Regions from separate parts of the Priestia sp. JNUCC 25 genome, predicted to be linked through region 2. Evidence: riboswitches for the same ligand, from Rfam matches in the RefSeq annotation. Region 2 holds a riboswitch; each other region holds the start of a gene.
The links. Region 2 has a riboswitch for cobalamin ahead of JNUCC25_RS24520 (ribonucleoside-diphosphate reductase subunit alpha). Riboswitches for the same ligand answer to the same signal wherever they lie in the genome.
Positions count from the first base shown of each region.

Region 1: it holds a riboswitch for cobalamin, as region 2 does, so the genes downstream of both, JNUCC25_RS13265 ((2Fe-2S) ferredoxin domain-containing protein) here and JNUCC25_RS24520 (ribonucleoside-diphosphate reductase subunit alpha) in region 2, are expected to answer to the same signal.
Region 3: it holds a riboswitch for cobalamin, as region 2 does, so the genes downstream of both, metE (5-methyltetrahydropteroyltriglutamate--homocysteine S-methyltransferase) here and JNUCC25_RS24520 (ribonucleoside-diphosphate reductase subunit alpha) in region 2, are expected to answer to the same signal.
Region 4: it holds a riboswitch for cobalamin, as region 2 does, so the genes downstream of both, JNUCC25_RS01670 (HoxN/HupN/NixA family nickel/cobalt transporter) here and JNUCC25_RS24520 (ribonucleoside-diphosphate reductase subunit alpha) in region 2, are expected to answer to the same signal.

Region 1 covers NZ_CM132211.1:2,598,949-2,606,471, forward strand. The annotation lists gene cobK (precorrin-6A reductase) at 1-525, opposite strand, end outside; gene JNUCC25_RS13255 (sirohydrochlorin chelatase) at 522-1,439, opposite strand; gene cobJ (precorrin-3B C(17)-methyltransferase) at 1,458-3,080, opposite strand; gene JNUCC25_RS13265 ((2Fe-2S) ferredoxin domain-containing protein) at 3,094-3,474, opposite strand; cobalamin riboswitch at 3,576-3,755, opposite strand; cobalamin riboswitch at 3,874-4,052, opposite strand; gene JNUCC25_RS13270 (hypothetical protein) at 4,199-4,357, opposite strand; gene JNUCC25_RS13275 (M42 family metallopeptidase) at 4,710-5,747, opposite strand; gene JNUCC25_RS13280 (cation:dicarboxylate symporter family transporter) at 5,855-7,126, opposite strand; gene brnQ (branched-chain amino acid transport system II carrier protein) at 7,513-7,523, shown strand, end outside.
Region 2 covers NZ_CM132211.1:4,674,281-4,681,803, forward strand. The annotation lists gene JNUCC25_RS24490 (flavodoxin) at 1-213, opposite strand, end outside; gene JNUCC25_RS24495 (hypothetical protein) at 229-984, opposite strand; gene JNUCC25_RS24500 (DUF2325 domain-containing protein) at 1,039-1,320, opposite strand; gene JNUCC25_RS24505 (DUF1540 domain-containing protein) at 1,528-1,686, shown strand; gene JNUCC25_RS24510 (hypothetical protein) at 1,753-1,956, shown strand; gene JNUCC25_RS24515 (ribonucleotide-diphosphate reductase subunit beta) at 1,986-3,029, opposite strand; gene JNUCC25_RS24520 (ribonucleoside-diphosphate reductase subunit alpha) at 3,046-5,289, opposite strand; cobalamin riboswitch at 5,423-5,608, opposite strand; gene menC (o-succinylbenzoate synthase) at 5,889-6,992, opposite strand; gene JNUCC25_RS24530 (o-succinylbenzoate--CoA ligase) at 6,996-7,523, opposite strand, start outside.
Region 3 covers NZ_CM132211.1:3,410,095-3,417,617, reverse strand. The annotation lists gene araA (L-arabinose isomerase) at 1-333, shown strand, start outside; gene JNUCC25_RS17775 (sugar porter family MFS transporter) at 481-1,860, shown strand; gene JNUCC25_RS17770 (hypothetical protein) at 2,432-2,569, shown strand; gene JNUCC25_RS17765 (metallophosphoesterase family protein) at 2,566-3,306, shown strand; gene JNUCC25_RS17760 (hypothetical protein) at 3,606-3,857, shown strand; SAM riboswitch class I at 3,938-4,048, shown strand; cobalamin riboswitch at 4,128-4,316, shown strand; gene metE (5-methyltetrahydropteroyltriglutamate--homocysteine S-methyltransferase) at 4,467-6,761, shown strand; gene JNUCC25_RS17750 (acetate uptake transporter) at 6,904-7,521, shown strand.
Region 4 covers NZ_CM132211.1:302,620-310,142, forward strand. The annotation lists gene JNUCC25_RS01640 (PepSY domain-containing protein) at 1-468, opposite strand, end outside; gene JNUCC25_RS01645 (PepSY domain-containing protein) at 602-1,177, opposite strand; gene JNUCC25_RS01650 (HAMP domain-containing sensor histidine kinase) at 1,250-2,596, opposite strand; gene JNUCC25_RS01655 (response regulator transcription factor) at 2,600-3,331, opposite strand; gene JNUCC25_RS01660 (undecaprenyl-diphosphatase) at 3,484-4,077, shown strand; gene JNUCC25_RS01665 (organic hydroperoxide resistance protein) at 4,230-4,649, shown strand; cobalamin riboswitch at 4,755-4,937, shown strand; gene JNUCC25_RS01670 (HoxN/HupN/NixA family nickel/cobalt transporter) at 5,072-5,869, shown strand; gene JNUCC25_RS01675 (M20 family metallopeptidase) at 6,099-7,262, shown strand; gene JNUCC25_RS01680 (DoxX family protein) at 7,332-7,523, opposite strand, start outside.

The DNA.
Region 1 (7,523 bases), 2.1 Mb from region 2:
ATTTTTTTGCGGAAATCCTAATTGCTGGCACTTTTCCATATTATCCAGCCTTGGAAGCATACGAGCAACAAGCCGTACATCTGAAAGAGGAAGCAGCTTTTCTGTAAAAACCTGCAGCGTCTTGCTGCCTGTTGTCAGCATAATAACTCCTTTTTTCTCAGCTGCTACTTCTGCTGCTTCTTCATACGTAGAAACCATCGTCATATTATCATAGGTAAAAGCCTGCGAAGCCCGCTCATAGCGTATGTAAGGAATCGCTGTTTCAGCAGCCGCACCGATAGCATTTTTAGATGCTTCTTCCGCAAAAGGATGACTTGCATCCACAATAGCTTTTACACGATGTTCGTTTACAAAATCCGTCATATCTTCTTTTGTGAGACGTCCAATTTTCACTTTCACTTCTGCACGCTGTAATTCGATAGCTGCGTTTTCGGTTACAACCGTTGCCGTAACCTCATGACCTGCTTTTTTCACTTGCACGGCTAATGCACGTGCATCGCTAGTTCCGGCTAACAATAAAATCATTTTAGCTCGCCGACCTTATCTTCACGGTGTTGATGGTCGTGATGGTGATCGTGGTGATGGTGTCCGTGATCATGGTCATGGTCATGATCGTGATGATGGTGGTGATCAATATGCTCCATAATGCCGAGGCGATATTGACACGTATCGCAGTTCATTTTCACTTCACCTTCTAATCCTTCTTCAGCACGTTCTTTTAAAATTGTCTGCAGTTTTGGGTGAAAACCGAAATAGCCGGCTAGCTTAAACTCAATGTTTTCATGCTGCATTTTATACTGCTTCACCATTTCTTCTAATCGCTTAATTAATACTCCTGTAAATAAGAAATACGGGAGAATAACCACTTTTTTAGCGCCCAATTTCAAACATCGCTCCACGCCTTCATCAATCAGTGGTGCGGTCACGCCCATAAAAGAAGTTTCGACGATTTTATAATTTGTTTTTTCCCAAAGAAGGCGCGTAATTTTATATAAATCACTGTTTGCATCAGGATCACTTCCTCCTCGCCCTAAGACAATAACAGCCGTGTCTTCAGCTGGAGTTTCTAAATTCTCTCCTGATTCTTGTAATCTCGTTTTTAAAATTTCAAGGGCTTCTTCATGAACGCCAATGGGACGTCCGTATACGAAGTTTACGTGTGGATATTTTTCCTTTGCTTCATCTATAGCCGCCGGAATATGTATTTTAGAGTGTCCAGCAGGCAAAAGCATAATTGGAATTACAACTACATCTTGTGCTCCTTTTGCCACACATGTATCAATGCCTTGACTTACATTTGGGCGTTCAAATTCTAGAAAACACGTTTCTACTAAAATAGATGCGTCCCAATCATGCTTCATAGTCGAAATAAATTCCCGAATTTGATCGTTCCCTTCAGGATCTCTGCTTCCATGACCGACAAATAAAACTGATTTCATATAATGTCCTCCTATTTTTTAATCTCCACACGGAGCTGGTTCTACTTTTATTTTTGGTGTTATATCTTGATAGTCGAATCCATAAACGTTCTTCACACGCTTAAAGAATTTATGAAATCGCTCATTAGGATGACCTTTTTCTTTATATTCATGGATAATGTTCTCCACTATTTCAACAATTTCATCGGGTGCTATGCCTTCCGCCACAATTTGACCTGAATGCGCATTGCGTCCAACCGTTTTAGCTCCTAAAAATAAATCAAACGCACCTTTTCTATAGACAATGCCGATATCTTCTTGAACAGCGCCGTAACAAGCCATACCGCATCCATTGATACCAAGCTTCAGCTCTTTTGGCATGTCCATTCCCCCGAGGCGCTTTTGTAATTCTTCCGTATGTGGAATAGCATCGCTTTTTTCTCCATCGCAAAAATCACACGCTTTGATTGTGAACACGTCTCCGACCGGAGATAGTAAAAAGGAAGCTGCTTGGAGCTTTTTAATAATCACATCTGGCTGAGCCGTTGGAATTTGCAGTTTAATTTGATGGTCAGGTGTATACTCCATCGTACCTTTTTCACCAACAACTTCCGCTAGTGTTGTCATTTGAACAGGCGTGAATTTCTTATTTGCAAGTCCTGGACTAACTGCTACTTCAAAGATAGACTCGATTGGCTGGTGTACGACCGCAGAAGTGGATTCACCTAAAATTGCTTGAAGCGCTTCTTCTGCAAGAGCTCGTGAAGTTGCTTTTTCTTCTCTTGTGTTCTGAACTGCTTCAATAGCTGAAGCTGTTTGCTTTACAGTCTCTTCTTGATCGAGAGCCCATGGTTCTGCTTCTTTTCGAAGTCGCTGATGCGGTCTTAGCGGCTGCTCCGTTTGGTTGAGGGTATATTTCCGCTGATATCCTCGCGGTGTAATCATTAAATCGTCGTAAAAGAATGTAGATGAATTTCCGACAACAACGGTAGTCAGCATGCCTATTTCATGGTTTAACATGTCTTTTAAGTTGGTCATTACGACTTCTTCACGGTCACGATAAGCGCTTTTAACAAGACCAACAGGCGTATCAGGGGAACGGTACTTTAATAGAATCCTTTGCGCTTCAACAATTTGTCTTGTTCGTCTTCCGCTTTTTGGGTTGTAAAAAGCCACTACGAAATCTGCTTGTGCAGCTGCTTCAATTCTTTTTTCGATTAGCTCCCAAGGCGTAAGGTGGTCACTTAAACTAATCGTACAAGCATCGTGCATCACGGGCGCTCCAAGGAGAGATGCGCATGAATTAATAGCCGAAATGCCAGGAATTACTTCCATCTCTACGCCCGTTTCTTTTTTCCAGCCTTTTTCAATCAACACTTCATACACAAGGCCTGCCATTCCGTATACTCCTGCATCTCCGCTTGAAATGACAGCTACGGTTTTGCCCGCTTCAGCTTGCTTTACAGCTTCTTGTGCACGGCTTACTTCTTCGGTCATTCCCGTACTAATAATTTGCTGATTCGTTAACAGTCCTTGAATTAGTTCCACATAGGTTTTATAACCGATGATCATATCACTTTCTTGAATGGCTTCTCTTGCTCGCTGTGTAATATGTTCAAAGCTTCCTGGCCCAAATCCAATAACTAACAGTTTACCTTTCATGCTAGCTCCTCCTTTATGCGTTACTTTTTACTTTGTCAATTCCTTCTATGGAGTCACTGTTTTCCGGAGAAACGAAACCATTTTGATCACATTCATAAATAAGCGATTCCTTTATACTGCAGCCTCCTGCTAAATGCTCTTTGACAATCCGGTGAGCCACGGTTTCAGTGACCTGCTTGTACCAATCTCCTGAAGGATAGACGATAGCTACAGGAGCATCTTTGCATCGTCCGTTACAGCGCGTACGCGTTGTATGAACCGTTTCATCCAAATCCAGTTCCGTCACTTTATTTCGAATAGCCTGCGTGGCTTCTTCTCCACCTTTTCTCATACAGCTGCTTCCATTACAAATCAATACGTGATGTTTTGTTCCATTTAAGTTCCACGTCGTCACACTCATTCGCTCCTTTACTAAAAAAAGCGCCTCTATCAATGATAGAGGCGCAGAAAATTCAAACTAAGTTTTTGCACTTCCACCTATATCCCGTAGGGTAAGCTTCGCATTAGAAAAAGGCTGGTTTCCTGACTTCGATTCATCACTTGATTGCGCCTTCCCGAATACAGTGGCATATGCAATCAGCTCCTCTTCACAGTGGCGGGTACCGCGCTGGCTTTACACCAGACTTCCCATTTAACGCAATGTGAACATTGCGCACCTTTTTTGCACGATATGTAGTTTTAGGATATGAGAAAAACCCGCTTCGCTAATATGCGAGCGGGTAAAACGTCAGAATAAGAGTGTACACGAATGCCACTTTAAGCCAACGTTTCCCTTCCCGCTCCCCGGAGAAATAGAAACTTCACAATAAAGACAGGTCTCCTGACTTGTGTATCATTCTACTTGAGAACCTTCCCGTGATTTTTTCACAGTGGTTATACTCGTTCGTCCACACTTACAGTTGCGGGGACAGTACTGGCATTTCACCAGTTTCCCTATTAAGCCTTCTTGGCATCTTTACTGTTGCTGTTTGATATATATGAACCTTTTAAACTATCAGAATAATAGAAGTAACTACCATATCATAGCGTACATTTTTTTTTATTTCAACTCTATTCTTTTCGGAAGATACAAGTATCTATAAAAAAACAAGAGCATAAAATCAGCTCTTGTTTTTTCATTATATAGCTACTAATGTTAAATGAGGATCATTATAATACACAACTTCTGAAAGAACTTTACAGCCATTTGTTTTAGCAAAAGCTTCTCTCGCCTGTTTTTCAGTTTCAAATTCAAACATTTTCATTTCTTTTCCAGCATATACCGTCAGTACCCACATGAAAAGATTCGCCTCCGATTATTGTAGTGATCGCTATATCCACATTATGCCGAAACCATTTCCTTTTGAAAACCCATTCTACAAAACTTGTCACAAGAAACTTTTAAAAATTTAAAAACATTTTAACTTCTGTAAATGAACACAATGTACAAAAGGTTTAAGCAGTATTGTACCTCTTTAAAAAAGGTGCTTTTTTAACCCACTGTTGCTTCACCAGTAAAAAAATATATAGTATTTATTAAAAAAAGAAGCCGGACAGCCGGCTTCTTTTTTAGGAAAGGAAAGGACAGACATCACAATCCCGTCCTGTTCTTTATTTTGCATAAAAATACATTAATTAAATATTCCTTTCTTAAAGCAGAACCATGTTCGACTGCACATAGTAATAAAGAAGCTTATACGTATGATTCAATGAATCTTGATGCGTTCTCTCAAACGCATGAGAAGAATCAATTCCTGGACCAATTAAGCCGTGTACGATATCGTGTCCGGCACGAATAGCAGCAGAAGCATCTGATCCGTAAAACGGATAAATATCTAATTTGTACTGAATATCATGCTGCTTAGCTAGCTCCACCAAATGCCTTCTCAAACCGTAATGATATGGGCCGCTTGAATCTTTTACACAAATAGACACGGTGTATTCATCAGTAGATTGTCCATCTCCCATAGCACCCATATCAACCGCTAAGTATTCTACTGTTTGAGGCGTAATGTTGGAATTTCCTCCGTACCCAATTTCTTCATTATTTGAAATGAGAAAGTGCGTAGTGTATGGCAGTTCGATCTGTTCTTCTTGAATTGTTTTCATGAGCTGAAGCAATAAAGCTACGCTTGCTTTATCATCGAGATGACGAGATTTAATAAAACCGCTTTTTGTTATTTCTACACGAGGATCAAACGAAACAAAGTCGCCGACTTCAATTCCAAGGCTGCGAATATCTTCTGCGCTATGTACTTTTTCATCCAGTCGAATTTCTATATTTTCTTGATTCCGCTCAGCTTTCCCTGCATCTTTATACACATGAACAGATGTTTGATGCATAAGGATGGTTCCTGTAAATACTTCTCCTGATGAAGTTTCAATTTCACAATATTCTCCTTCAATAGAATTGTAGCGAAACCCTCCAATCAGGTCGATTTTCAGACGTCCACTCGGTTTGATTTCTTTTACCATAGCACCTAATGTATCGACATGAGCCGTCAGCATGCGGTGGTGATCTGTATCTTTACCGGGAATAGTAGCGACTAAGCCTCCTTTTCGATTGCGATACGTTTGAATATTTAGCTCTTTTACATAGTCTTCGACAAATGAAATTACCTTTTCTGTATTTCCAGAAGGACTGGGAATCGAAACAAGCTTTTTAATTAACTGAACAGTTTCCGTCATTATGACACTTCCTTTGTCTCTCATTTCTTTTATTTTACCATATGTTTCAAAAAAGATAACAGGCAGCTCCAAACAAAAAAGCCGGGCAGCTGCCCGGCTTTTTTGTTTTAAGCTATGTTTGATTTCTTTAATTCATTTGTGTAATTTAATGATTTTTGCTTATCAAACTCGCCTTCAGACTTGGACATTACAATAGCAGCTAAAGCATTTCCTACTACGTTAACTGTGGTACGCATCATATCAAGAATGCGGTCAATTCCTGCAATAAATGCCATGCCTTCAAGAGGGAAGCCCATAGATTCAAGTGTAGCAAGTACAACTACAAACGATGCCCCTGGTACACCAGCCATTCCTTTTGAGGTTAACATTAGCACAAGAAGGAGCTGAATTTGATCCATAATGGAAAGGTCGATGCCGTACATTTGAGCAATAAACAGCGATGCCAGCGCCTGATAAATGGTTGAACCATCTAAGTTAAACGTGTAGCCCGTTGGAATAACAAACGATGTAACCGATTTAGAACAACCGAAGTCTTCCATCTTTTTGATAAGAGATGGTAAAACGGCTTCTGAACTTGCCGTTGTAAAAGCAAGAAGCAGCTCGTCTTTTAACACTTTTATCAGCGTAAACATGCTTGTTCCAGCCATTTTAGCAATAATCCCAAGAACCACAAGCACAAAGAAAATCATGGTGAAGTAAACGGCGAACACTAATTTTCCTAATGGAATAAGTGATCCGACACCAAACTTTATAATATTAACACCAATAAGTGCAAATACACCTACTGGAGCAAATTTCATCACCAAATTAGTTACCCAAAACATTGCATCCAAGACGCCTTCAAAAAAGGCTAAAACAGGTTTTCCTCTCTCTCCAATCGAAGCTACGCCTACACCAAACAGTACGGAAAATAAAATGATTGGTAAAAGATCGCCTTCTGCTACCGATTGAAAGACGTTTGTCGGAACAATATGAAGAAGCTCTTGAGCAATCCCTGTACTTTCAGACGTTTTTGCCGTTGCCTCATATTGAGAAATATCACTTTTTTCAATATGTCCCATATCAACCCCTGCACCAGGGTGGAATAAGTTCGCGGCAATAATCCCCACTACAATAGCAATGGTTGTAACAACTTCAAAATAAAGAATTGTTTTTCCGCCAAGCTTACCTAATTTTTTGATATCGCCTACTCCTGCGACCGCTACGATTAATGCTGAAATCACGATCGGTACGACAATCATCTTAATTAAATGAATAAATATGTCTCCAACCGGCTGTAAAATAGAAATGGCTGTATCGCTTCCATAAAAAATAGCACCTACAGCTACGCCTAAAATCAGTCCAATTAGAATCTGAGTTGCTAGACCTAACCTTTTCACTTTCTTGCTCCTTTCGCACAGTTGACTTTCATCCATCGAGCATATGCGGTTCCGCGAACCGTGTATAAATATACATCCTTAAAGCACCTTGTGTAAACAATTCTTTACTAAAAGGATGTAAGGCCGCACATGCGAATTTTTAAAAGCCACGGTTCTGTTTTATCATATCAAATAATTGTTGTATATTGAGATTTTTTTGCTAAGTATTTTTCTATTTTTGCTATTTCAGCGAATAAATTAAAAAAATAAAATTTTATATTGAAATATGCATTTTAGGTTAGTATAATACGATACATGTTTATTTTTATTATTCGAATATAAAATTCTGAAAATTTTAATTATTCAACACGATAATAAAAAGCATTTATAATTTTGGAGGTTTTAATGTGTCAAACAA
Region 2 (7,523 bases):
AAGAACTAAAAAATCATCTGGCAGCTCTCCATCTCCCCACGTATAAGCTCCAAAGATAATAGATTCTGCGGATACAAGGTCAGAAGCATCAATGTCATATACTTCTGCTCGTTTCACATGCAATCCATGCTTGACTAATTCTTCTTCGATCAAATCGGCTATCGCTTCTGTGTTACCTGACATACTCGCATAAGCTAGTAAGATTTCCTTCATGTAAATGACGCTCCTTTACACCAGCAGTGTTGGCCGCACATCTCCTTCTTCACAACATTCTTGCTTAAGAGGACAGTTTTCACACTCACTGGATGCATAATTCTTTTGAAAATGTTTTGGTTCCATTAACACACTTTTGACAATATGTAGTTGAAGTATGGCTTTTTGATAATCGTCTGGTGCAATATGATAAGTTGTTGTTTCTCCAGTTAATAATGAATAAAAACGAATTTGTTCAGGAACCTTTTTAAAAGCTTGTTTCGAAAAAACGATAATAAAGTCTTTCATGGCGTTTTTCACTTCTTCATGGTCATCTAGAATGAATTTTGTTACCGTATAAGACTTCTCTGTCCATGCAGCAAAATCAATGGTTAGAGAAAGGTTGCTTTGAATTTCTTCTACATACACGCTGTATTTCTCAAACACAAAAAGCGGTAGTTCCACATGTGCTTTCTCTCCTAAAAACCTTAGTAAATAATCGCTTACTTTAGCTAACACATCGTAATAGTGAACGGGTGATGAAAACATATTTGGCTTTAGGCGCCAATATTTTTCAATAAGCTGTAAAACATAGAGGTTCGAGCGATACTCAACGGGCTTGCTATAGTATGTTTTAATGATTTGATGGACAGTTACTTGAACAAGCTGTTTCCAATCTATAGATGTTTTTTTCAAAAGAAGCTGCTGCTGATAAAATTTGTACGGACATCGAATAAATTGTTCGATGTGGTCGTTAGAGAGTGTCTTTATATGCACTTTTATCGGTTCCACCTATGTCTCACCACCCTAATTGAAATTCATTCTCAATAATAAGTAAAAATTAAATCATGAAATTTGCTCAATCACTTTACGAATAGCACTCCATGAATGTTTGACGAAATAAATCGGTTTTTTTTGTTTTTTTGCTTTCTCTTTAATGACTTTTGCCATATTGTGATTAATAAAATCCGTAATAACTAATACAACCCCAATATGTTCGGGTATTTCTCGCTTCACCATATTGCTTTTACGGCCATCTAAATGAATTACTTCATTAAATCCTTCTCCCGCTAAACGATCTGTAATATGCTTTAACCTGTCTCCTCCTACAACCATAACTGATGACATGTTTGTTCCCTCCCAATTAATTATTCATTTAATGATTTGACAACAACTTGTATTCTTTACTATATACACAGTTTAATTGAGAATGATTCTCTTTGTCAATGTTTAATTGATAAAAATTCTCAATTAAAATGAAAGTCTACCACCTTTCTTATAAGTTAGTTGAATTTTGACCATACTATAGCTATCACATACAAAGGAGGGTTAACGTTGGAACAAAACATTCTTTGTGAAGTAAATAACTGTCACTTTTGGAAAAATGGAAATCACTGCAGCGCAGAAGAAATTTACGTGGTAAGTCATAGCGGAAAACATGCAGCAAGCAGTTATGAAACAGACTGTAAAACGTTCAAGCCAACTGAAGCGTAACCCGCAAAAGGACAGCCTCTGGGTTGTCTTTTTTCTCTCTTCAAGATCATAAAAAAGGAGACTAATATGAAAACTGAACAACTGATTCATTTTTTTAAAGAAGAAGCAATAAAAGCAAATGAACAAACCTTTCCAATCTATGTACAATCGTTTACTCATTTATGGACATATAAATGGGGAACACTTGAAAACATTCCAGAAGAAATTGATGACTTAATTACGACACGTGCGTTAGAACTTGGACTTATTCACTTAAAAAAAGCTGACTAATCAATAAGGAAATTAGTCAGCTTTTGTATTTATAGATCATCAAATCCATTCGCATCTGATGCTTTTGTATATTGTCTTGATTTCTGTTCAAAGAAATCCGTTTTCCCTAAATCTACCTCTTGATAAGCAATAATCCAACGAAGAGGATTTTCAATCGGTGCTTCTGGGAAAGCAGCTCGACCGAAGCCTAACTGATTACAGCGTTTATTAGCCATGTATTCAATATACTGCTGCAGTTCTTTCATCGTGATGCCGTCGAATTTTTCTCCGATAACAGATTCCGCCCATTCAATTTCAAGACGAGCTGCCTCTTGGAACGTTTCAACTACAAACGTTTCTAGCTCCTCCGTACGATAAGCTGGATTTTCATTTAGTACTTCCTTGAAAATCTTTTCAAATAACCCAACGTGAAGCTGTTCATCACGATTGATATAGTTAATCATCGTAGATGTCGCCACCATCTTTTGATTTCTCGCAAGATTATAGAAGAAAGCAAATCCGCTATAGAAGAAAAGGCCTTCTAAAATAACATCATATACCATAGACTTCAAAAAGTTTTCAACCGTTGCTTCTTCGCTAAATGCTTTATATCCGTTTGTAATAAAGTCATTTCGAGCGCGAAGCTTTTCGTCTGTGCGCCAGTATTCAAATACTTCATCTTGTTTTCCTTTTGGTACAAGACTTGATAAAACATATGAATACGAATGATTATGAACCACTTCTTGCTGCGCTAAAATAATCATTAGAGCATTAATCGAAGAATCGGTTACATAGTCAGCTACTTTGCTAGCATAATCTGATTGAATACTGTCCAGTAGCGCCAGCAAGCCAATAATTTTTAAAAAGCTCTCTTGTTCGTCAGCCGTTAACTGAGGGAACTGCTTAATATCTTGACCCATATTAATTTCAAACGGCGTCCAGAAGTTAGCTAGCATACGTTTGTATTTAGGGAACGCCCATGAAAATCGGACGTCATCCCAGTTTAGAATATTTGAGCTCTTGCCGTTAATGATTCCTGTCGAACGGTTCGGAGCTGTTTCGTTCATTAATTCTCGTTTTAACATGCTTGTCATCAATTATTCACTCCTTTTAACTATGACAGCTTTCACATTCTTCAATGACTTCACTTGATGTTGAACGTACGTAGTAGGTCGTTTTTAACTTTTCTTTCCATGCCGTCATATGAAGATCCAGCAGCTCTTTTGCTCGGATATCATTTTGCACATATAAGTTGAATGAAATGGATTGATCAATATGGCGCTGTCGCTTGGCGTTTTGCTTAATGCTCCAGTGCTGATCAATTAAATAAACGGACTTATAATACCAGTTTGTTGCTGGTGATAAATCTGGTGCCGTCACCGGGATTTTATAGTTTTTCTTTTCCTCTGAATAAAACTTACGGAAAATAGGATCAATACTTGCAGTAGAACCCGCGATAATAGATGTTGATGAATTAGGTGCTACAGCCATTAAGTAGCCATTTCTTATCCCATTGCTTTGAACTTCGTTACGTAGTTCACTCCACGCTTCGCTTGTGTATTTACGTGTTTCAAAATAAGCGCCTGACTCAAAATCTGAGCCTTTAAATAATGGATATGCACCTTTTTCTTTAGCTAAGTTCATGCTTGCCTGTACGGTTAAGTAAGCAATTTGCTCATATAATTCATCGCAATATGCTACCGCTTCATCTGTTTCCCATGCTATTTTCTTTAAGGCAAGCAAATGGTTCCAACCAAATGTGCCAAGCCCTACTGCGCGGTACTTTTGGTTTGTTAGTTTTGCTTGAAGTACCGGCAAATCATTTAACTCAATAACGTTATCAAGCATGCGTACTTGAATTGGAATTAAACGTTCAAGCACATCTTCAGTTACGGCTCTCGCTAAGTTGATAGAAGAAAGATTACATACAACAAAATCGCCCGGATTCTTTGTAATAATAATTTTTCCGTCTTCCGTAATTTCCTCTGTTACGACCGTTGTGCTTTGGTTTTGCGTAATTTCTGTACATAAGTTGCTGCAGTAGATCATGCCCTCGTGGCGGTTTTGATTAGCTCGGTTAACCGTATCACGATAGAACATATAAGGCGTTCCGGTTTCAAGCTGCGAAAGCATAATGCGCTTGAAGATTTCAATAGCAGGTACTGTTTCTCTTGAAAGCTGTTCATTATTTACACACTCAGCGTAACGAGTGCGGAACGAACCGCTGCCTTCTTCTTCATCATAAAAATCTTCTAACGAGTAGCCCATCAGCGTACGAACTTCGTGAGGATCGAATAAGTGCCAGTCTTCACGTGCCTCTACTTTTTCCATAAACAAATCTGGCAAACATACGCCAGTGAATAAATCATGCGTGCGCTGACGTTCGTCACCATTGTTCAAACGCGCGTCTAAGAATGAAAAGATGTCTTTGTGCCATACGTCTAAATATACGGCAATAGCTCCTTGTCGTTGACCTAGCTGATCGACACTTACAGCCGTATTATTTAGCTGTTTCATCCATGGAATTGTTCCTGATGATACGCCTTTAAAACCTTTTATATCACTTCCTCGGCTTCTAATATGACCGAGGTAGACACCAATTCCGCCTCCATTTTTACTAAGCGTGGCCAAATCTGTATTGCTATCATAAATACCGCGTAAGCTGTCATCAATCGTATCAATAAAGCAGCTAGATAGCTGTCCGTAGCTCTTTCCTGCGTTTGAAAGTGTTGGTGTGGCAACCGTCATATATAGACTAGAAAGCGCCCAGTACGCTTCTTTTACTAATGCTGTTCGATTTTCTTTCTTTTCTTGAGACATCAGCGTCATAGCAATGATAAGAAAACGTTCTTGCGGTAATTCGTATACGCGCTTATCATGTGATGTCGCTAAATAGCGATCTGCTAATGTCAACAATCCAATGTATGTAAATAAACGATCGCGTTCAGGAATAATGACTGAAGCAATTTCATTAATTTCTTCTTCTGTATATGTTTTTAATAGCTGCTTATTATAAATGCCAATTTTTGTTAGTTCTTGAATAAGCTGATAAAACGAACCGTACTTCTCTTTTTTATCGTAACCTCGGTTGTCCGCTGCTTTTCGATATAGTTCGTTTAAGTAGACGTCTGCCGCTACGTACGTCCAATCGGGTTCTTCCATTGAAATACGCTCTAAGGCTGCCAAAATTAGTACGTTTGCAACCTTTTCGTCCGTCATATTTTCCTTTACTGTAACAGTTTGAATAACCTTTTCCTCATACAAAGAAAAATCAAGCTGCGTAAATTCTTTTTTTAAACGTTCAATATATGCAGTTAATTCATGTAGAATTGTAGGCTTTAATGTATTCACCATAAATATGGCTCCTCTCTTCACTTCAAAATAAAAAATCGCTCACCGTACCTCGGTGAGCGAATAGAACGAAGATAGAAGAAGACACTAAGTCTTTTCTCAATCCTCGCTCTACCCTCTCACCTCCCGAAGAAGATAAAACGACATAAAAAAGGCAGGTCTCCTGACTTATGCTTCTTTTTACTTTAAGGCCTTCCCATGATGTTTACTCACAGTGGATCTCCTTATTTCATCAGCATTCACAGTTGCGGGGACAGCTTTGGATTTTCACCAAATTCCCTTTTAAGTCTTTTTATCAGACACCTTTTTCACTGGAAAACACAAAATATAGTATTTTATTATGGATTTCAAAACAACATATTGTGTTATGTTATAAACACATTATATAGGACAACTTAGAAAACTATCAACCTATTTTCAAAAATAATTTTGTTTTTTACGATAAAACTCTTCGACCTTTTTCATCAAACTATTCCATCATAACATGTTTTGACACGCTTGATGGAACAATGTGCTCTTTTTAAAAAATTTGTCCTATTTTTCTACTAAACATTGACAACCTCAATAAAAAAAACCGTTTTTCATAAAAAAACGGTTTTTAATTATTTGTATTCTTTTTCAAATGCTGTGATTGTTTTGATAAACTTTTTATCAATATCGTATCCTATCCCCGGTTTTCCCTTCACCTTTATTACTCCGGCTTCTACCTCTACTTCGGGCTTAATAATATCTTTTTCCCAATAGCGAGACGACGCAGAAATATCACCTGGTATCGTGAAAGAAGGCAGTGTGGCAAGGGCGATATTATGAGCTCGTGAAATCCCTGCTTCTAACATTCCTCCAACCCAAAGTCTTACACCATGCTGGGCGCATAAATCATGAATTTGCTTTGCTACGGACATTCCGCCAACTCGACCGATTTTCACATTGATAATCTTACAGCTTTCTTGTTCAATTGCATGACGTGCATCTTCATAGCTCACAATACTTTCATCTAAGCAAATCGGCGTCTTCATTTGCTTTTGTAACAATCGATGATCAAGGATATCATCAGAACTTAACGGCTGTTCGATCATCATTAAATTCAATTCATCTAGTTTCTTCAATGAATCACTATCGCTTAACGTATAGGCTGAATTGGCATCAGCCATAAGAGGAATGCTTGGAAATTCATCTCGAATTTGTTTCAGTAGCTCATAGTCAGCACCCGGCTTAATTTTCACTTTAAAGCGCTTATAGCCATCTTTCATGTAAGTCTTTATTTGTTCTTTCATTACGGAAATGTCATTTAAGCCAACTACCACTCCAGCTTCTACAGCAGGCCTTACTCCGCCAATTACTTCAGATAACGGCTTATTTTGCCGCTTTGCATACAAATCCCATACAGCACAGTCCAAAGCTGCTTTAGCCATGTTATTTCGCTTTAGAGGTTTGAATAGCTTTTGAACATCCTCTGGTTTTTGAAGCTGCTGATGAAGAAGCGAAGGAATTAAAAAATCGTCTAACATATGAAAACACGTCTGAATCGTTTCTTCCGTATACCAAGGAGATGAAAAAGCAACGACCTCTCCCCACCCTGTAAAACCTTTTTCATCTTCTACTTCCAGCAAAATCAATTCTCGATCCTGCACCGTACCATAGCTTGTTGAAAAAGGAGAAAGAAGCTTCATGTCAATTTTATAAAGATGTACTTTTTTTATAATCATCGATTAACTACCTTTCTGTATGAACGATGATAGCTTCCGGCGTATGATTTTATTAGAAGCCGTTCGCGGCAGCTCCTCTACTCGAACGAAATACTTTGGAAGTTTGTACTTCGCTAAAAATTGTTGCATGTGTAAAGATAATTCTTCATCTGAAACGTCTTCTTTTGTAACGATGCATGCTGCCGGAACTTGTCCCCATTTTTCATCGGCTACTCCCGTTACACCAGCCTCTTTAACAGCAGGGTGCTTCAATAAAATATTTTCAATTTCAGCTGGATATACATTTTCTCCACCTGAAATAATGAGGTCCGAACGTCTGTCTAATACATATAGGAAGCCTTCTTCATCCACTTTCCCGATATCTCCTGTATAGAACCAGCCTTGTTGAAGGGCTTTTTCAGTAGCTTCAGGTTTATTTAAATATCCTTTTGTAACATTTGGACCTTTAACAATGATTTCTCCTGCTTCGCTTGTTTCATTTCCTTTTTCATCTACAATTTTCATTGCACATGGAAATAATGGTTTACCTGC
Region 3 (7,523 bases), 1.3 Mb from region 2:
GTTTCTCCGCTAGGCATCGGCAACCGTGAAGATCCGGCCCGCTTAGTGTTTGACGGTAAGCAAGGAGAAGGCGTAGTGGTTTCCATGGCTGACTTCGGTACGCATTACAAGCTGTTAATTAACGAAGTATCCGCATTTGAGCCGGAAGTTCCAGCTCCAAATCTTCCGGTAGCGCGCGTGCTTTGGAACATTAAGCCGAACTTCCAAGACGGCGTTAAAGCGTGGATTGAAAACGGAGGCGGCCATCATACGGTACTTTCATTAAATTTAACGACCGATCAAATCGTGAGCTATGCAAAGCTTGTTGATCTAGAGTACGTCATTATTAAGTAAGCACCACTACTTCCGAGGGAGCACTGCTTCCTTGGAAGTGAAAATATAGCGTCAGTAAAAGAACGCCGTTTTTAGAAACAAATGAAAGCGTTTTAAATAAGTGTGGTAGGAAGCAAAACTAAGACAATACAAAGGGGATATATAATCATGAGTAAAGTATCAAGTAAGTTTATCTTCTTCTTCGGCTCATTTGCCGGTATTTTATTCGGTTATGATATTGGGATTATTGCTGGTGCAGAAAGTCATATCCGTGAAGCGTTTCATTTAAGTCCGCTCTGGCTGGGGATTGTGGTTTCGTCGCTAATGGGAGGAGCAATTATCGGTTCCATTTTAAGCGGATTATTAGGAGATAAGTTTGGACGAAGAAAGTTAATTTTAATTTCATCTATCATCTTTCTTTTAGGCTCCATCGGTTCAGCGATTGCACCAGAGGAAATTACGTTAACGATTGCGCGCGTCTTTTTAGGTACAGCAGTAGGAACGGCTTCTTCGTTAGTTCCTGCCTATATGTCAGAAATCGCACCTGCTCATATTCGCGGGAAGCTTTCAGGTTTAAATCAGCTAATGATTGTAATTGGATTATTATTAAGCTATATCGTAGCCTTTATTTTTGAGCCGGTTCCAAACAGCTGGCGATTAATGCTTGGCAGCGCCGGTATTTTTGCGATCGTCTTATGCATCGGTATGATCAAGCTTCCAGAGTCGCCTCGCTACTTAATTAAAAACGGAATGGCAGATAAAGCGCGTGAAGTGCTGCGTACGCTTCGCCGGTCAACAGCTGAAGTAGAAGCTGAAGTGTCTGAAATTGAAAGCATAGCTGTTCATGAACAATCAGGCATCAAACAGCTGTTTCATAAAAAGTTTCGTTTAGCATTAATTATCGGTGTCGGAATGGCAACTTTTCAGCAGATTCAAGGCTCAAACTCAATTGTTTATTATGCAACAAGCATTGCTCGTCAAGTTGGTTTAGCGCCGCAGGTAGCTGCTGGTTTTACGGTCATCGTTGGGGTAATCTTCGTTGTGACAACACTTATTTTTCTGCAGTTTGTTGATAGATTCAACCGCCGTACCATTCTTACGATTGGCGGCGCGGGTATGGCTCTTTCATTTTTCACACCGGCTATTCTAGGAGCATTAGGCGTTAATGAAGTCGTCGTAAACTGGGTTACGTTAATTGCTCTTTGCTGCTTTATCCTTTGCTATGCGTTTTCTTGGGCGCCGCTTACGTGGATCATTGTAGGAGAAATTTTCCCCCTTTCTGTACGCGGAATCGGTGCTGGGATTTCATCTGCTTTTAACTGGACGGGATCGCTTGCAGTAGGGCTTGTGTTCCCAATTTTAGCCGACCAGTTTAGTTTAGGCGTGATCTTTTCAACGTTCGGGATCATTTGTATTCTCGGATTATTCTTCATACGCTTTGTAGTTGTTGAAACAAAAGGACGCAGCCTAGAGCAAATTGAAACGGACATGGCAGCTCGTTCTGCAAGGAAGTCTTTAAGTCCGGTTGAGCGTAATAAATATGTTTGATTGTCGTAATGTTTTAAATGTAAGGTGCTGAGATAAAAGTATTTTAGCTGAAGTGAAAAACGAACCACTAATCAAAGTGTTTGATTAGTGGTTCGTTTTTTTATGGTGAACGCAGGTTTCATCTGTTTCGTTTCTTCTAGCAGTTGATTGGAGAGCAAGGCGAAGACTCCTGCGGGAAAAGCGGAACAGATGAGACCCCGCAGGAGCACAAGCGACGAGGAGGCTCATCGGACGCCCGCGGAAAGTGAAGCCTTGCACGGAAATCAACTGCGGGGTAACAAGCGGTTCAGCACATGTCGGCCTTTGTTCGTCCCCAGCCTCTTTCTTATTAGTAGATATAGAGATTTCAGCTTTTACACTGTCATATTAGTGCCTAATAAAATGGAAAGATAGGTTAGCTTATCATAGAGTGGACTTTAATAGATATTCATAACTAGCAATTTCTAAAACGAAAGCTAAATGTGCGTTCTGCTTACAAGAAGGTAGTGACCTTCGTCAACAAATTCTCATATAAACAAGTAAGCTTGTTTACTTTTAACTAAATTTATTTATTAATAGGGGGATTAACTAGTTGATGAATTTGACGCTTCATGAACGTTCTGAAAAGTTATTAAAGCAAAGAATTAAACAATTAAATCCGGTCCATTTAACTTTGTTTTTAGGGGCGACAGCAGAGGTGACGGACCAAACGATAATTGTTTCACGATGAGCGGTGAATTTGAGCTTGTATTAAAAAAGGCGGTGGAATTGAACCCGCTGTTTATTATTCATAGGGGAGACACCGTCTATACAGGGAAAAAAGAGTATTTGGAGCACTTTGTTAAGGTTGTCGAAAAAATCGCATCAAACATTCCTATGTTTGTATGCGTAGGGAATCATGATGAACTGTACCTTGATGAAAGCAATCTCGAAAACTTCAGAGCCACTATCGGAAAAGTACACTGGGTCATTGATATTCCTGTCTTCAACTTTCGGTGCATCGCATTAAATAATGTCATCAGTCCCAAGAATAAAATATACGGATTTACAGATAGAGAGCTGAATTATTTAGAGCAGCAGCTAGAGGATGCTCCTCGTAATACCGTTGTAGCCATGCATGCGCAGCCAAATATTGGCCGGTGGTCAAATCTTGAAGGGTTTCCTGTAACGACTCCTCAAAGTCAAGAATTTTTTGATTTAATTCAAGAACACCGCGTGAAAAAAGTTCTCGTTAGCCACGTGCATGCATATGACGAACAGTTTATTAGAAAAAATAGAAACGGGACATTTACGTTTGGAAGAGGCACTGATTTTGTATTGTCAGGAGGCGCCGGTGCTCCTCTTGATTTTGATCCGCCTTTAATTTTAAATAATTATAATTTTATGGAGTTTTTTGTAAGCAGGTACAACATATTAGGACCTCTTCTTTGGAAGGATTTTGGACGACCTCGAAGAAATTGTTTGTAAAAACAAGAGAATGGAAAGCTATGTTTAGCCGAAAGCCTGCCCGTAATTCACAGGCAGATTTTTGGAATATTATGCATAATGTTTACAGAAACCTTGTAGCAGAAGGCTCAGTCAAACGTTATAATAGATAATGAATGATGATATATTCTCTATATTTGTCATATATTTGTATTACATATGTAATTGAAGAAAAACATTCACTTGATATACTGTTTAATGACTTAACTTTATCTTAAAATTTACAGTGAAATGCCTGTTTATAGAGGCTTAGAACATACACAGCAAATGGAGGAGCAATCATGGCAAACGAAAAGATGCAAGAAGGACTTGATCGTTTTATCAAGGAAGATTTAAATGACCTTTTAGGTAGACTGTTCCCCTTAATGGACCGGGAGTGTGCCGAAGAAAAAAGAAAGCTTATCGAAACAGCGGTAGAGTATATTTATTCGTCAGGATATCACCAGGGAGCCAAAGATTTAATTGAAACGCACCGAAAAGACGATTACAAATTGTTAAGGCAAAAATTAGCGTCAGCGCCTCCTAAAAACTAATTTTTTTGAAATTTCTTTTGACAACATAAATCTAAGGTGTTAAGATGACTCTACATTCAAAATATTATAAACAATTAAAACTCTTATTGAGAGAGGCGGAGGGACTGGCCCTGTGAAGCCCGGCAACCATTTAACATTCTTGTTGAAAAGGTGCTACATCCTGCAAAGCGTACTGCTTTGAAAAATAAGAGAGGATTTCATAGATACTATGCCTCTCTATTCGTGATAGAGAGGCTTTTTATTTTATGTGAATATGTTTTGAATGGACAATTTTATAAAAATGCATCAGGTGCTGTGTAACGAATGTACGCAGCTTAAAAGGGAAGACCGGTGAAAAGCCGGCGCGGTCCCGCCACTGTAATGGGGAGCAACTTATTAACCACTGTTTCATGTTGAAATGGGAAGGGATAGGAAGCTATGAACCTAAGTCAGGAGACCTGCCTGTTGTATGCACTTAAGCTCTACGGGATATAGAGAGGAGTGAGGAATACGTGTTGAGAAAAACAGGCTGTCTCAACTCTAGTTAAGTATGCGTATTATCTCTCTTTTCATTTCGAAAAGAGAGATTTTTTAGTTTACCGATAAAAAAATATACAGGGAGTGGAAAAAATGAGCAGTGTAAAAAGTTCGAACTTAGGTTATCCAAGAATTGGTGAAAAACGAGAATGGAAAAAAGCGCTTGAGCAGTTTTGGGCAGGAAAGCTAGAGAAAGGTATCTTTCTTCAAGAAATTGAAGCTCTTCGTCTAGCGCATCTAAAAAAACAGCGTGACGCAGGAATTGAATTGATTCCAGTCGGCGATTTTAGCTTATACGATCACGTGTTAGATACAGCTGTTATGTTTGGTTTAGTGCCTAAACGCTTTGAGTATGACGGAGGACTAGTATCGCTTGAAACGTATTTTGATATCGCGAGAGGAACAAAAGGTGCGGTAGCTTCTACGATGACGAAATGGTTTAACACAAATTATCACTACATCGTACCCGAGCTTGAGGAATGTACGCCGTCTCTTGTAGAAAATCGCCCGCTTCAGTTTTACAAAGAAGCAAAAGAAAAGCTGAATATTGAAGGAAAGCCCGTTATTCTAGGTCCAGTAACATTTGTGAAGCTGTCAAAAGGATATAAAAAAAGTGAGTTTAAAGAAGTAGTTGAGCAGTTTGTTCCACTTTATGCAACTATCTTAGCGGAGCTGCAGGCAGAAGGAGTAGAGTGGGTGCAGATAGATGAGCCAATTTTATCTACAACGCTATCAAAAGAAGACCTGGCGCTTTACACAGAAGTCTATCAAACTTTGAAGGAAGCGGCACCGAATGTAAAAGTCATTTTGCAAACGTATTTTGACAGCGTTGATCACTACAAAGAAGTTGTGTCTCTTCCTGTTGAAGGAATCGGTTTAGACTTTGTGCATGACCGAGGCGAAAATCTCACTGCGCTTAATAAATATGGTTTTCCAACTGATAAAGTGCTTGCTGCGGGAGTGATTGACGGACGAAACATTTGGCGTGAAAATTTGGACGAACAGCTTTTAACGCTTAGTGAAATTGAAGAAGCCGTATCAAAAGACCGTTTGATTCTGCAGCCTTCATCAAGTTTATTACATGTTCCTGTCACGGTGAAAAATGAAGAAACCATTGATCCAGTATTGAAAAATGCGCTCTCTTTTGCAGATGAAAAGCTAAAGGAAATCACGCTTTTAACAAAAGCAGTGCAGCAAGGAAAAGAGTCGATAGAAGAAGAAATAAACGTAAGCAAACAGGCGATTCAAGCATTAAATGGTTCATCTTTTCGAAATCATCAAGACGTGCAAAAAGAGCTGAAGCAGCTGCACAGCTATAAAGCAGCGCGTCAAGCGCCGTTTGACGTACGTCAACGCGTTCAGCAAGAAGCGTTTCAACTGCCGCTTCTTCCAACGACAACGATTGGAAGCTTTCCGCAAACAAAAGAAGTGCGAAAAGAGCGTTTAAAATGGCGTAAAGGCGAGTTAAGCGATGAAGCATATGAAGCGTACATTAACGAGGAAATAAAAAAATGGATTGAAATTCAAGAAGACATCGGCTTAGATGTCCTTGTGCACGGAGAGTTTGAGCGTACGGACATGGTCGAATACTTCGGTGAGAAATTAGGAGGCTTTCAGTTTACGAAGTTTGGCTGGGTGCAATCTTACGGTTCTCGCTGCGTGAAGCCGCCGCTTATTTACGGAGATGTATCGTATGAGCAGGCGATGACGATCAAAGAAACGGTCTACGCACAGTCTCTAACAAATAAGCCGGTTAAAGGAATGCTGACGGGTCCGATTACGATTTTAAATTGGTCGTTTGTGCGTGATGATATCCCGCGCTACGACGTGGCAAATCAAATTGCGCTTGCTCTTAGAAAAGAAGTAGAAGCACTTGAAAGTCAGGGCATTTCAATGATTCAAGTAGATGAACCGGCACTGCGTGAAGGATTGCCGTTAAAACGAGAAAACTGGGACAGCTACTTGAACGCTGCGGTGTATGCGTTCAAGCTAGCCACGGTATCGGTGCAAAATGAGACGCAAATTCACACGCATATGTGCTATTCAGAATTCGAAGAGATTATTGATGCCATCAAAGCGCTTGAAGCCGACGTGATTTCCATTGAAACGTCTAAAAGCCACGGTGAATTAATTTATGCGTTTGAAAAACATACGTACAATCAAGGAATCGGACTTGGCGTGTATGATATCCACAGTCCGCGCGTACCGAAGCTTGAAGAGCTTCAGCGAAACATTGACCGCGCTCTGCAGGTACTTGATCCTGCATTATTTTGGATTAATCCCGACTGCGGCCTTAAAACAAGAGGAATCAGCGAGACGGTTGAAGCTTTAAAAGTCATGGTTGAGTCCGCAAAACAAACCAGACAAAATTTATTACAAAACGTTTAATGATAAGAAATTAAAGAACAAGCAGTGTAACCGCTACACTGCTTGTTCTTATGGGATTTTAAAAGGCCAAAAATATCCATTGACACTTCCCCTACATTTTTGTATCTTTTTAAAGGTGTTTTTAAAATCAGGGAGGTACAACATGAGTAACAACAGCACGCAGCACGTTAAAATTGTAACAGCGGATCCATCAGCGCTAGGTCTATTCGGACTTGCCATGGTGACACTTGTTGCATCGTTTCAAAAGCTTGGGGTAACCGATGGTGTTTCATTGGTATTGCCATGGGCGATTTTTTTAGGCGGGATAGGGCAGTTAATCGCGTCTATGCAAGATTTCAAACATAATAATACCTTCGGCGCAACTGCTTTTGGTGCCTTCGGGTTATTTTGGCTAGGTGTAGCTATGACATGGCTTATTCAGCTTGGAGCATTTGGGGAAGCGCTCGCAAAAGAAGCGGATCCGAAGCAGCTCGCATTTGCTTTTGTCGGCTACTTGATTTTCAGCGTTTTTATGACAGTTGGAGCAATGGGCACTCATAAAGTATTATTTATTATTTTTGTGTTAATCGATTTCTTATTTATTGGATTATCGCTAAGTACATTTGGTGTGGCATATGAGTACACGCACTTACTAGCAGCAGTGTCAGAGCTATTGATTGCTCTGTTTTCATTCTATGGATCTGCAGCGGCTGTATTAAATACTCACTACGGTCGAGTTGTGCTTCCGGTGGGCAAGCCGTTTGGTGCATTTATTAAATAATC
Region 4 (7,523 bases), 690 kb from region 2:
GGCTGTGTCAATTTCAATTTCATATACTAAACGGTTGTTTTCTTGGTCTAGATCCGTTTCATTGACGGTTCCTTTAGCGCTCTTTAAAGCTGTTTTTATCGCTTGATCTAATGAAATAGCAGGGGAAACGTTTTGAAGTTCCTCTTCTTTCTCATCTTCACCGTCTTTTTGCTCTTCATCAAATTCAATGATTTTACCGCTGCTGCTGTCAATGTCTACATCGTATTCTTTATTACCTTTTGTGATGTCTACTTCATATTGTTTAACGCCGTCATCTACGGCTAATTGGATATTTGTAATGTCGCCGCCGTCTGTTTTTTGAAGGGCAATGTCTTTTGCCTTTGCTTCTTCAATCGTTGTGGTTTGCTTCTTATCATTGCTTTTGGACTGGTCTGTCATTGCATATGCGCTTGCACCTAATCCACCGACTAGTACTGCACTGGCTAAAACGGTTGTAATAACTTTCATATGTTATGGCCTCCTCGATTTGTTGTTAAGACTATCTTAGCTAATGAACTTTAAAGGAAAAGAAGAAGAAGTTTAAAATTTTCTTAGAAATAAATAAAAATGGATAAAAAAAGCACAGCTTTCCGCTGTACTTTTAATCATCGTCATTTTCATAGGTGATGGAATCTACATGTCCGGAGTAAGCATTTATCATCACTTTAGCTTCTCTTGTTTTAGACTGATCAATTTCGACTTCGTAAAAGGTTTGGCCTTCTTCCTCTTCTATTTCAACTGAAGAAAACGTTCCTTTTACTTTTTGTAAAGCAATGTCTCTTGCTTGTTCCATTGAAATGAGAGGCTCGTCGGATGTAGGAGAAACTAGTGGTTGCTCGCTCTTTTTTTGCTCTTCTTCTGTATTATTTTTAGTTTGAGTAGACGTTTGTTTCTCTACTTTTTGTTTGATTAATGACTGGACTTCTCCATTTTCTCCATTTACTGTGATGTGGTATGGAATATCATCTTTAAGCAAAGTGATTCGATAAATCGGTTCATCATCTTTTTGAGAAAAGCTTGTATTTTCAATAGTGCCGCCATATTTTTGCTGAATCATACTGCTGACGTCAGATTCGGATAAAAGTGTATCAGGACGATTCACTGCTTTTGCTATTCCGTAAAAGCAAGCTGAACCAACAGCAAGAAAAATAAGTATAAAAAGCACCGTTTTCTTCATACATTCACCTCCAGTATCTTAAAAAGTAGTATAGCAGGCAATTCTTAAAAATCTCTAAGAAAAGGCGAGAAATCAAAGAGGAAAGGAAACCGTTACTGATGTCCCTTTTCCTTCTTGGCTGTTAATCTCAATACGCCCGCTATGAGCTTCTACAATCTTTCGAGCAATGGATAATCCAAGTCCAGAACCACCGGTTTCTCGATTTCTTGCTTTATCTACGCGAAAAAAGCGTTCATACACGTTTGATAAGTCTTCTTTTGGAATACCAATTCCTTGATCTGTGACCGTAATCATAAAGCTTTTGCTTCTTGTTATGGTTACCTCTACCGCTTTTTCACTATATTTAATGGCATTATCTAAGAGGATGTACAGCAGCTGCTTTAAGCGTTTTTCATCCGCTGTTACGACGGGATGATCCGTTTTTATATTTAAATAAATGGTTCGTTCAAAGGCTTGTTCTAGATGCTTGATTGTTTGGTTACAGACCGCCGCCGCATCTACGTGTTCCAGGTGAAGCTCCCACTGCGACTCATCTTTCGCAAGCACCAGCATTTGAGACGTAAGCTGTTTCATGCGTAAAGACTCAGAGTGAATAGCTTCGATGGCTTCTTCTAAAATATCCGGCCGCTTCATTCCCCAGCGTTTTAGCATATTGGCATAGCTTTCTACAACGGTCAGGGGTGTTTTTAATTCATGAGAAGCATCGGATACGAACTGCTCTTGCTTTTTATAGTTTTCCTCTAATAAATCCATCATATTATTGAAGGTGTTGGCCATTTGATCTAACTCATCTTTAGAAGGAGAAGAGAGGTCAATTTTTTTGAATGTGCGAGACACTTGAATTTCTTCCATAGTATGAATAAGAGATTTGATAGGCCGCAAAATAATTTTACTTAAAAGCCGTCCAGCAAATATAGTTGGAATTAATATAACAAGAGAGGCAATGAGCAAGATAAATTTTAATGTCTGCAGAGATTGTTCCACATCTGCCAGTTGTTCCGTGACTTCCAAAGAAACAACTTCACCGTTCGTCCAAATGACAGGGGTGTGTGAAATCGCGTATAGATGACCATCATCTTCTTTGATGCTTGTTTGTTCATTTGAATAATAGGAATAAGGTAAGTCCTGAAGCTCTTTCGTTTGATCCGTAACGGATACAACTAAAGGACTGCCGGATTTAGGTAAAATACGAATCATCCCGTTAGGAGGCAAATAGGCACGAAGCAAATTGGCTTGTTTAACCGTCGCACTCGTTTGCTTTAGCCCATTTGTTACATTGCTTGTTTCTGCTTGCAAACGTTCAATTGCGTTGTCTTCCATGGTCTTCTTGAAAATGAAGTAAATCGAACTGTTTGCAATTACTAGTAAAATAAAAAGCAGTGCAGTTGATGTAAGAATAATCTTTGTTTGTAGTTTCATAAGCTACTCCTTCAGCATGTAGCCAACGCCGCGCACTGTTTGAATGTAAGGAGTTGAAAATGGTGCATCAATCTTTTTGCGCAGATAACGAATGTATACGTATACAATATTGGTGTCTCCGTAGTAATCGAATCCCCACACGTTTGTAAGAAGCTGTTCAAAGCTCAGCACTTGATTGTTGTTTTGAAGCATATAGACAAGCAAATCATATTCTTTAGGAGTCAGCTCAATAGCTTCATTTTCACGCGTGACTTCTCGCGTTTTTTCGTTAACGACTAAATTGCCTAGTTGAAGAGTGGCCGTTTCTTGTTCAGCAGGCGATGTTGATGCAGGATGGCGAAGCCATACGCGAATGCGTGCAAAAAGCTCTTCAATTTGAAAAGGCTTTGTAATGTAGTCGTTCGCTCCTAAATCTAGTCCGCTTACCTTATCAGGAAGGGCGTCTCGAGCTGTTAATAAGATAACGGGCGTTTGATCATCATTTGCTCGAATGCGACGAAGTACTTCGAGTCCGCTCAGTTCAGGAAGCATCACATCTAAAAGCAGCAAATCCCAATCGTGTTCTTGAAACTCTGCCAATCCTTCTGTTCCAGTGTAAGCCATGCCCGTTTCGTACCCTTCATGTTCAAGCTCGAGCTGAATTAAACGAGCAATTTTGCGCTCATCTTCTACAATTAAAATTCTGCCTTTACTCAACAAAAATTCCCCCTTGTGTCTATGTATAGTTGCGTACATTATAGCACGGAGAGATTCGGGTTGTATAAATGGTAAGGAAATCAATAGTTATTTACTAAATATATCATCAATAGCCCGAGAAATAATGTTCATTTTCTCAAGAAACTGATAAGATAGCTAATGACATTTAAAAATAAGAAAGGATTTCGATTATGTTATCAGCTATCAATTCAGTAGATTATACCATTTTCCACGCGGTGAATCAGTATGCCTCACACGTAAAGCCTCTAGATTCGCTGATGGTATTCTTTGCAGATTATGCCCAGTATGTACTTATCGTTTTACTCGGCTTGTTTTTACTTATTAATAAAAACGGCAGCCGTGTTGTAGCATTTCAAGCTTTATGTGCTTGTGCCACAGGAGTCATTATCAATAAAGTGATTAGTTTATTTGCTTATCGAGATCGTCCGTTTATCTCTCACCACGTGAATCAGCTTATTGATCACGCCGCAAATTCTTCATTTCCAAGCGATCATGCTACATCTGCATTAGTTATCACTTTTACCATTTGGCTGCATTTCAAACGTTCAGGGCGCATGTGGGTTGTCATGGGCGTACTCATTGCCTTTTCACGCGTATGGGTTGGCGTTCATTATCCATTCGATGTGTTAACAGGAGCCGTTTTAGGCTGCGTGCTGGCGCTGTTTATTCATTATGTTATTTTTAATACGAAACTGATGAGGGCTATTACCAACTTGTCTATTTTTCGAAAATCAGCTTATGACGAACAGTCTCAATATTATTAAGAAAAAGTCGCAAATAAGCGGCTTTTTTTATTGGGAAATTTTTAATGTATTTAATACTTGTTTTTTAAAATTAAATTGTGTACAATTAAATTACAGAGACGATAAATAAAAAACTTTTAATAAAATTAACGAAAAAGAGGAGAGGTTTATACATGAAAGCTTTATATGAAACAACAGTCGTTAACACAGGTGGAAGAACAGGAGAAGTTCACTCTTTAGATAACATCTTTAACTTAGACGTTGCAACACCTCCAGCGCTTGGTGGAGAAGCAACAACAGCAACAAACCCAGAGCAGCTGTTTGCAGCTGGATACAGTGCTTGTTTCAACAGCGCGTTAGAATTTATGTTGAAAAAACATAACGTAGAAATCAAAAGCAGTGAAGTAAAAGCTACTGTTCAGCTGCTTCCTGATAAAGCTGATCAAGGAGTGAAAATTGGAGTAGCGCTTGAAGCTCATATCGAAGGCTTAGATTTAGAAACAGCGAAAAAATATGTAGACCTAGCTCACTCATACTGCCCGTATTCAAAAGCAATCAGCGGTAACGTAGACGTAACGGTAGAAGTAGTTTAATTGCTTTAAAAAGCCCTGCTAAGCATGTAAAGCTTAGCAGGGCTTTTTTATTTGAATTTTCTCTATTCATTTGTAAGAGGTACTAGTATAATGAGGAAGAAAATGAATTATTCGCACAGTTTAGGTGCTCTTACATAGCGTAAGAGGTAACAGGGAATCGAGTGCAAATCTCGAGCGGTCCAGCCACTGTAAGCAGGGAGTTTTCTATCTTATCGTCACTCAAAACGGGGAAGGCGGTAGAAAATGATGATCTCAAGCCAGGAGACCTACCTATTCTGTACACTTGACTCTTCTAGGAAAGAGGCGGTGTATCAAGGTACGCAGTGAGCAATTGCTGTTTATTTTCATATGCCGACACAGCCTCAATTTCTATAGAATTGAGGCTTTTTTACGTTTTATTTTTAAAAAAAGGAGTGTAGGAAATGGAAGGTTTATCAGTTTTTTTACTTGTCTTTTTATTAGGAATCAGGCACGGATTGGATGCAGATCACTTAGCTTTTATTGATGGCCAGACTCGATATAATTGGCGAATGGGCAGCCGTTTTGCCCCTTGGGTCGGAACGCTGTTTTCACTAGGTCACGGAGGAATGGTGGCCGTCACGGCCGGAGTGCTGGGCGTGGTGATGAAGAATTTTACGTTTCCATCGTATTTCGATCATTTTGCATCTTGGGTATCCATTATCTCTCTCTTTCTAATCGGGACATTAAACACATATCATTTGCTTCGAACCAAAAATAAAGAGGAAGAGTTTCAGCTGAGCGGGTTAAAAGGAAAGTTTATTCCGAAAATCGCAAAAGGAACAACGAATCCTTTTTTAATTATTCTTGTAGGAGCATTGTTCGCTTTAGCAGCCGAAACGGTCAGTCAAACGGCCGTGTGGTCTCTAGCTGTAGGGAACGCAGGCAAGTATACGCCGCTTTTGTTAGGACTAGTGTTTATGTTTGGTATGATGCTTACAGATACAATCGATTCGATGATTGTACATAAAATGGTGAATGAATCGAGTAAATTTGGACAATCTGCTTCCCGCTTGATGGGCTGGGTTATTGTTGTCCTCGCGTATGGTGTGTCATTCTATTTAGCATTCACTTTCTTTAACCCATGGGCCGAAGTAAACTTTGAAATGGTTGGCGTTATTCTGTTTATTTTTTTAGTGTCTATGTTTGTTTTTGTGAGTGTGAAGTCAAAAGGGAAAAATATTAAAATAAATGTCAATTAGTCAAACGAAAGCTTTAATCTGTTGAAGATTGAAGCTTTTTTGTATGAATTTGTTGAAGTTTATGGCTATTTTCGGTCGGTTATGAATAAGTTAAAGTATTATCTGTATTTAAAGGATGGAAAATTGTCTGAAAACCATTATAATTAAGGATAATTTAAGGTCGTTATGTGAAACGTAGAACATAGTTATACGTACGATAAATAAAAGCATTTAATGCAAGCAGCAGGGGTTGTTTGGAGGAGGAATTGATTTGAGTCAGGTAATGGTAGAACAAAGCGTGTTTAGTTATTTAAAAGAACACGAACAAGAGATGCTTGAAGATTTAGTTGGATTTGTGAAAAAAGAATCACCGTCCTACAGTAAAGAGTTAGTAGATCAGTGTGGAATGTATTTAACGCAGCTGTTTCATAAACGGTTGGGGGTAGGATACGAAATCATAGAAGAAAAAGAAGTAGGAAACCATTTGAAATTTACGATTGGAGAAGGAGCAAAGCAGCTTTTAATTATCGGTCACTTTGACACGGTATGGGAAAAGGGAAGGCTGAGTCTAAGAACAGAGGGAAACAAGCTGTACGGTCCGGGAATTTTAGACATGAAAGGCGGCATTGTGCAATCTATATGGGCGATTAAAGCGATTCAAGAGCTTGGCTTATCGCTCGATAAAAAAATTGTGTTTTTCTGCAATTCGGATGAAGAGATTGGGTCAATTTCTTCTAAAAAATACATTGAAGAAGAAGCACAAAGGAGTGAAGCAGTGCTAGTAGCGGAACCGGCGGTGGCGGGTTCAGGCGCGTTAAAAACGTCGCGCAAAGGAGCGGGAATTTTCACCGTAAAAGCATGGGGACGAGCAGCACACGCGGGTAATCACCACAAAGAAGGAATCAATGCGATTGAAGAGCTGGCGCGCCAAGTGATTTTCTTGCAGGGCTTAACAGATTATGAAAAAGGTACAACGGTGAACGTTGGGACATTTACGGGAGGCAGCGGTACAAATGTAGTGCCGGAATATGCAGAAGCGCACGTGGATTTACGTGTTTCTACAGAAGAAGAAGCAAAACGCATGACGGATATTATTTTGAATTTAACACCCATTTTAAAAGGGATTAAGCTCGAAGTAACGGGAGGAATGAATCGTCCTCCGATGGTCAAGTCTAAACAAACGGAAGAGCTATTTGAATGTGCTCAATCAATCGCGGCCAAACTGGGTATGAAATTGGAAGAAGCAGCTGTGGGCGGCGGAAGTGATGGCAATTTTACAGCGGCCATTGGTGTTCCCACGTTGGATGGATTAGGAGCATGCGGAAAAGGAATACATGCGGAATATGAACATATTCAAATTGATACGTTGTCCGAGCGTTCTTCTTTATTTGCCAATTTGCTGCTGCAAATATAAAAAAAGCCCGCCTTAAACGGCGGGGACTAATCTGAAAGCTTATATTGGGAGAGTATAAGCTTTCTTTTTTTATTTACTGCTTTCTTCTTGAAGAGAAAAGGCAGTTTCTTTCTTTTTGAATACCACTGCATCAAGAGCAAGGAACTGGCTTCCTGCAAGAAATAAGTGAGCAGACATGGCAATTAAGGCAATATCAAACTCAAACCCGCCAACAAATCCGCTTTTAAGCTTGGCTGTAAAAATGGCGCCAAGCATAACTGC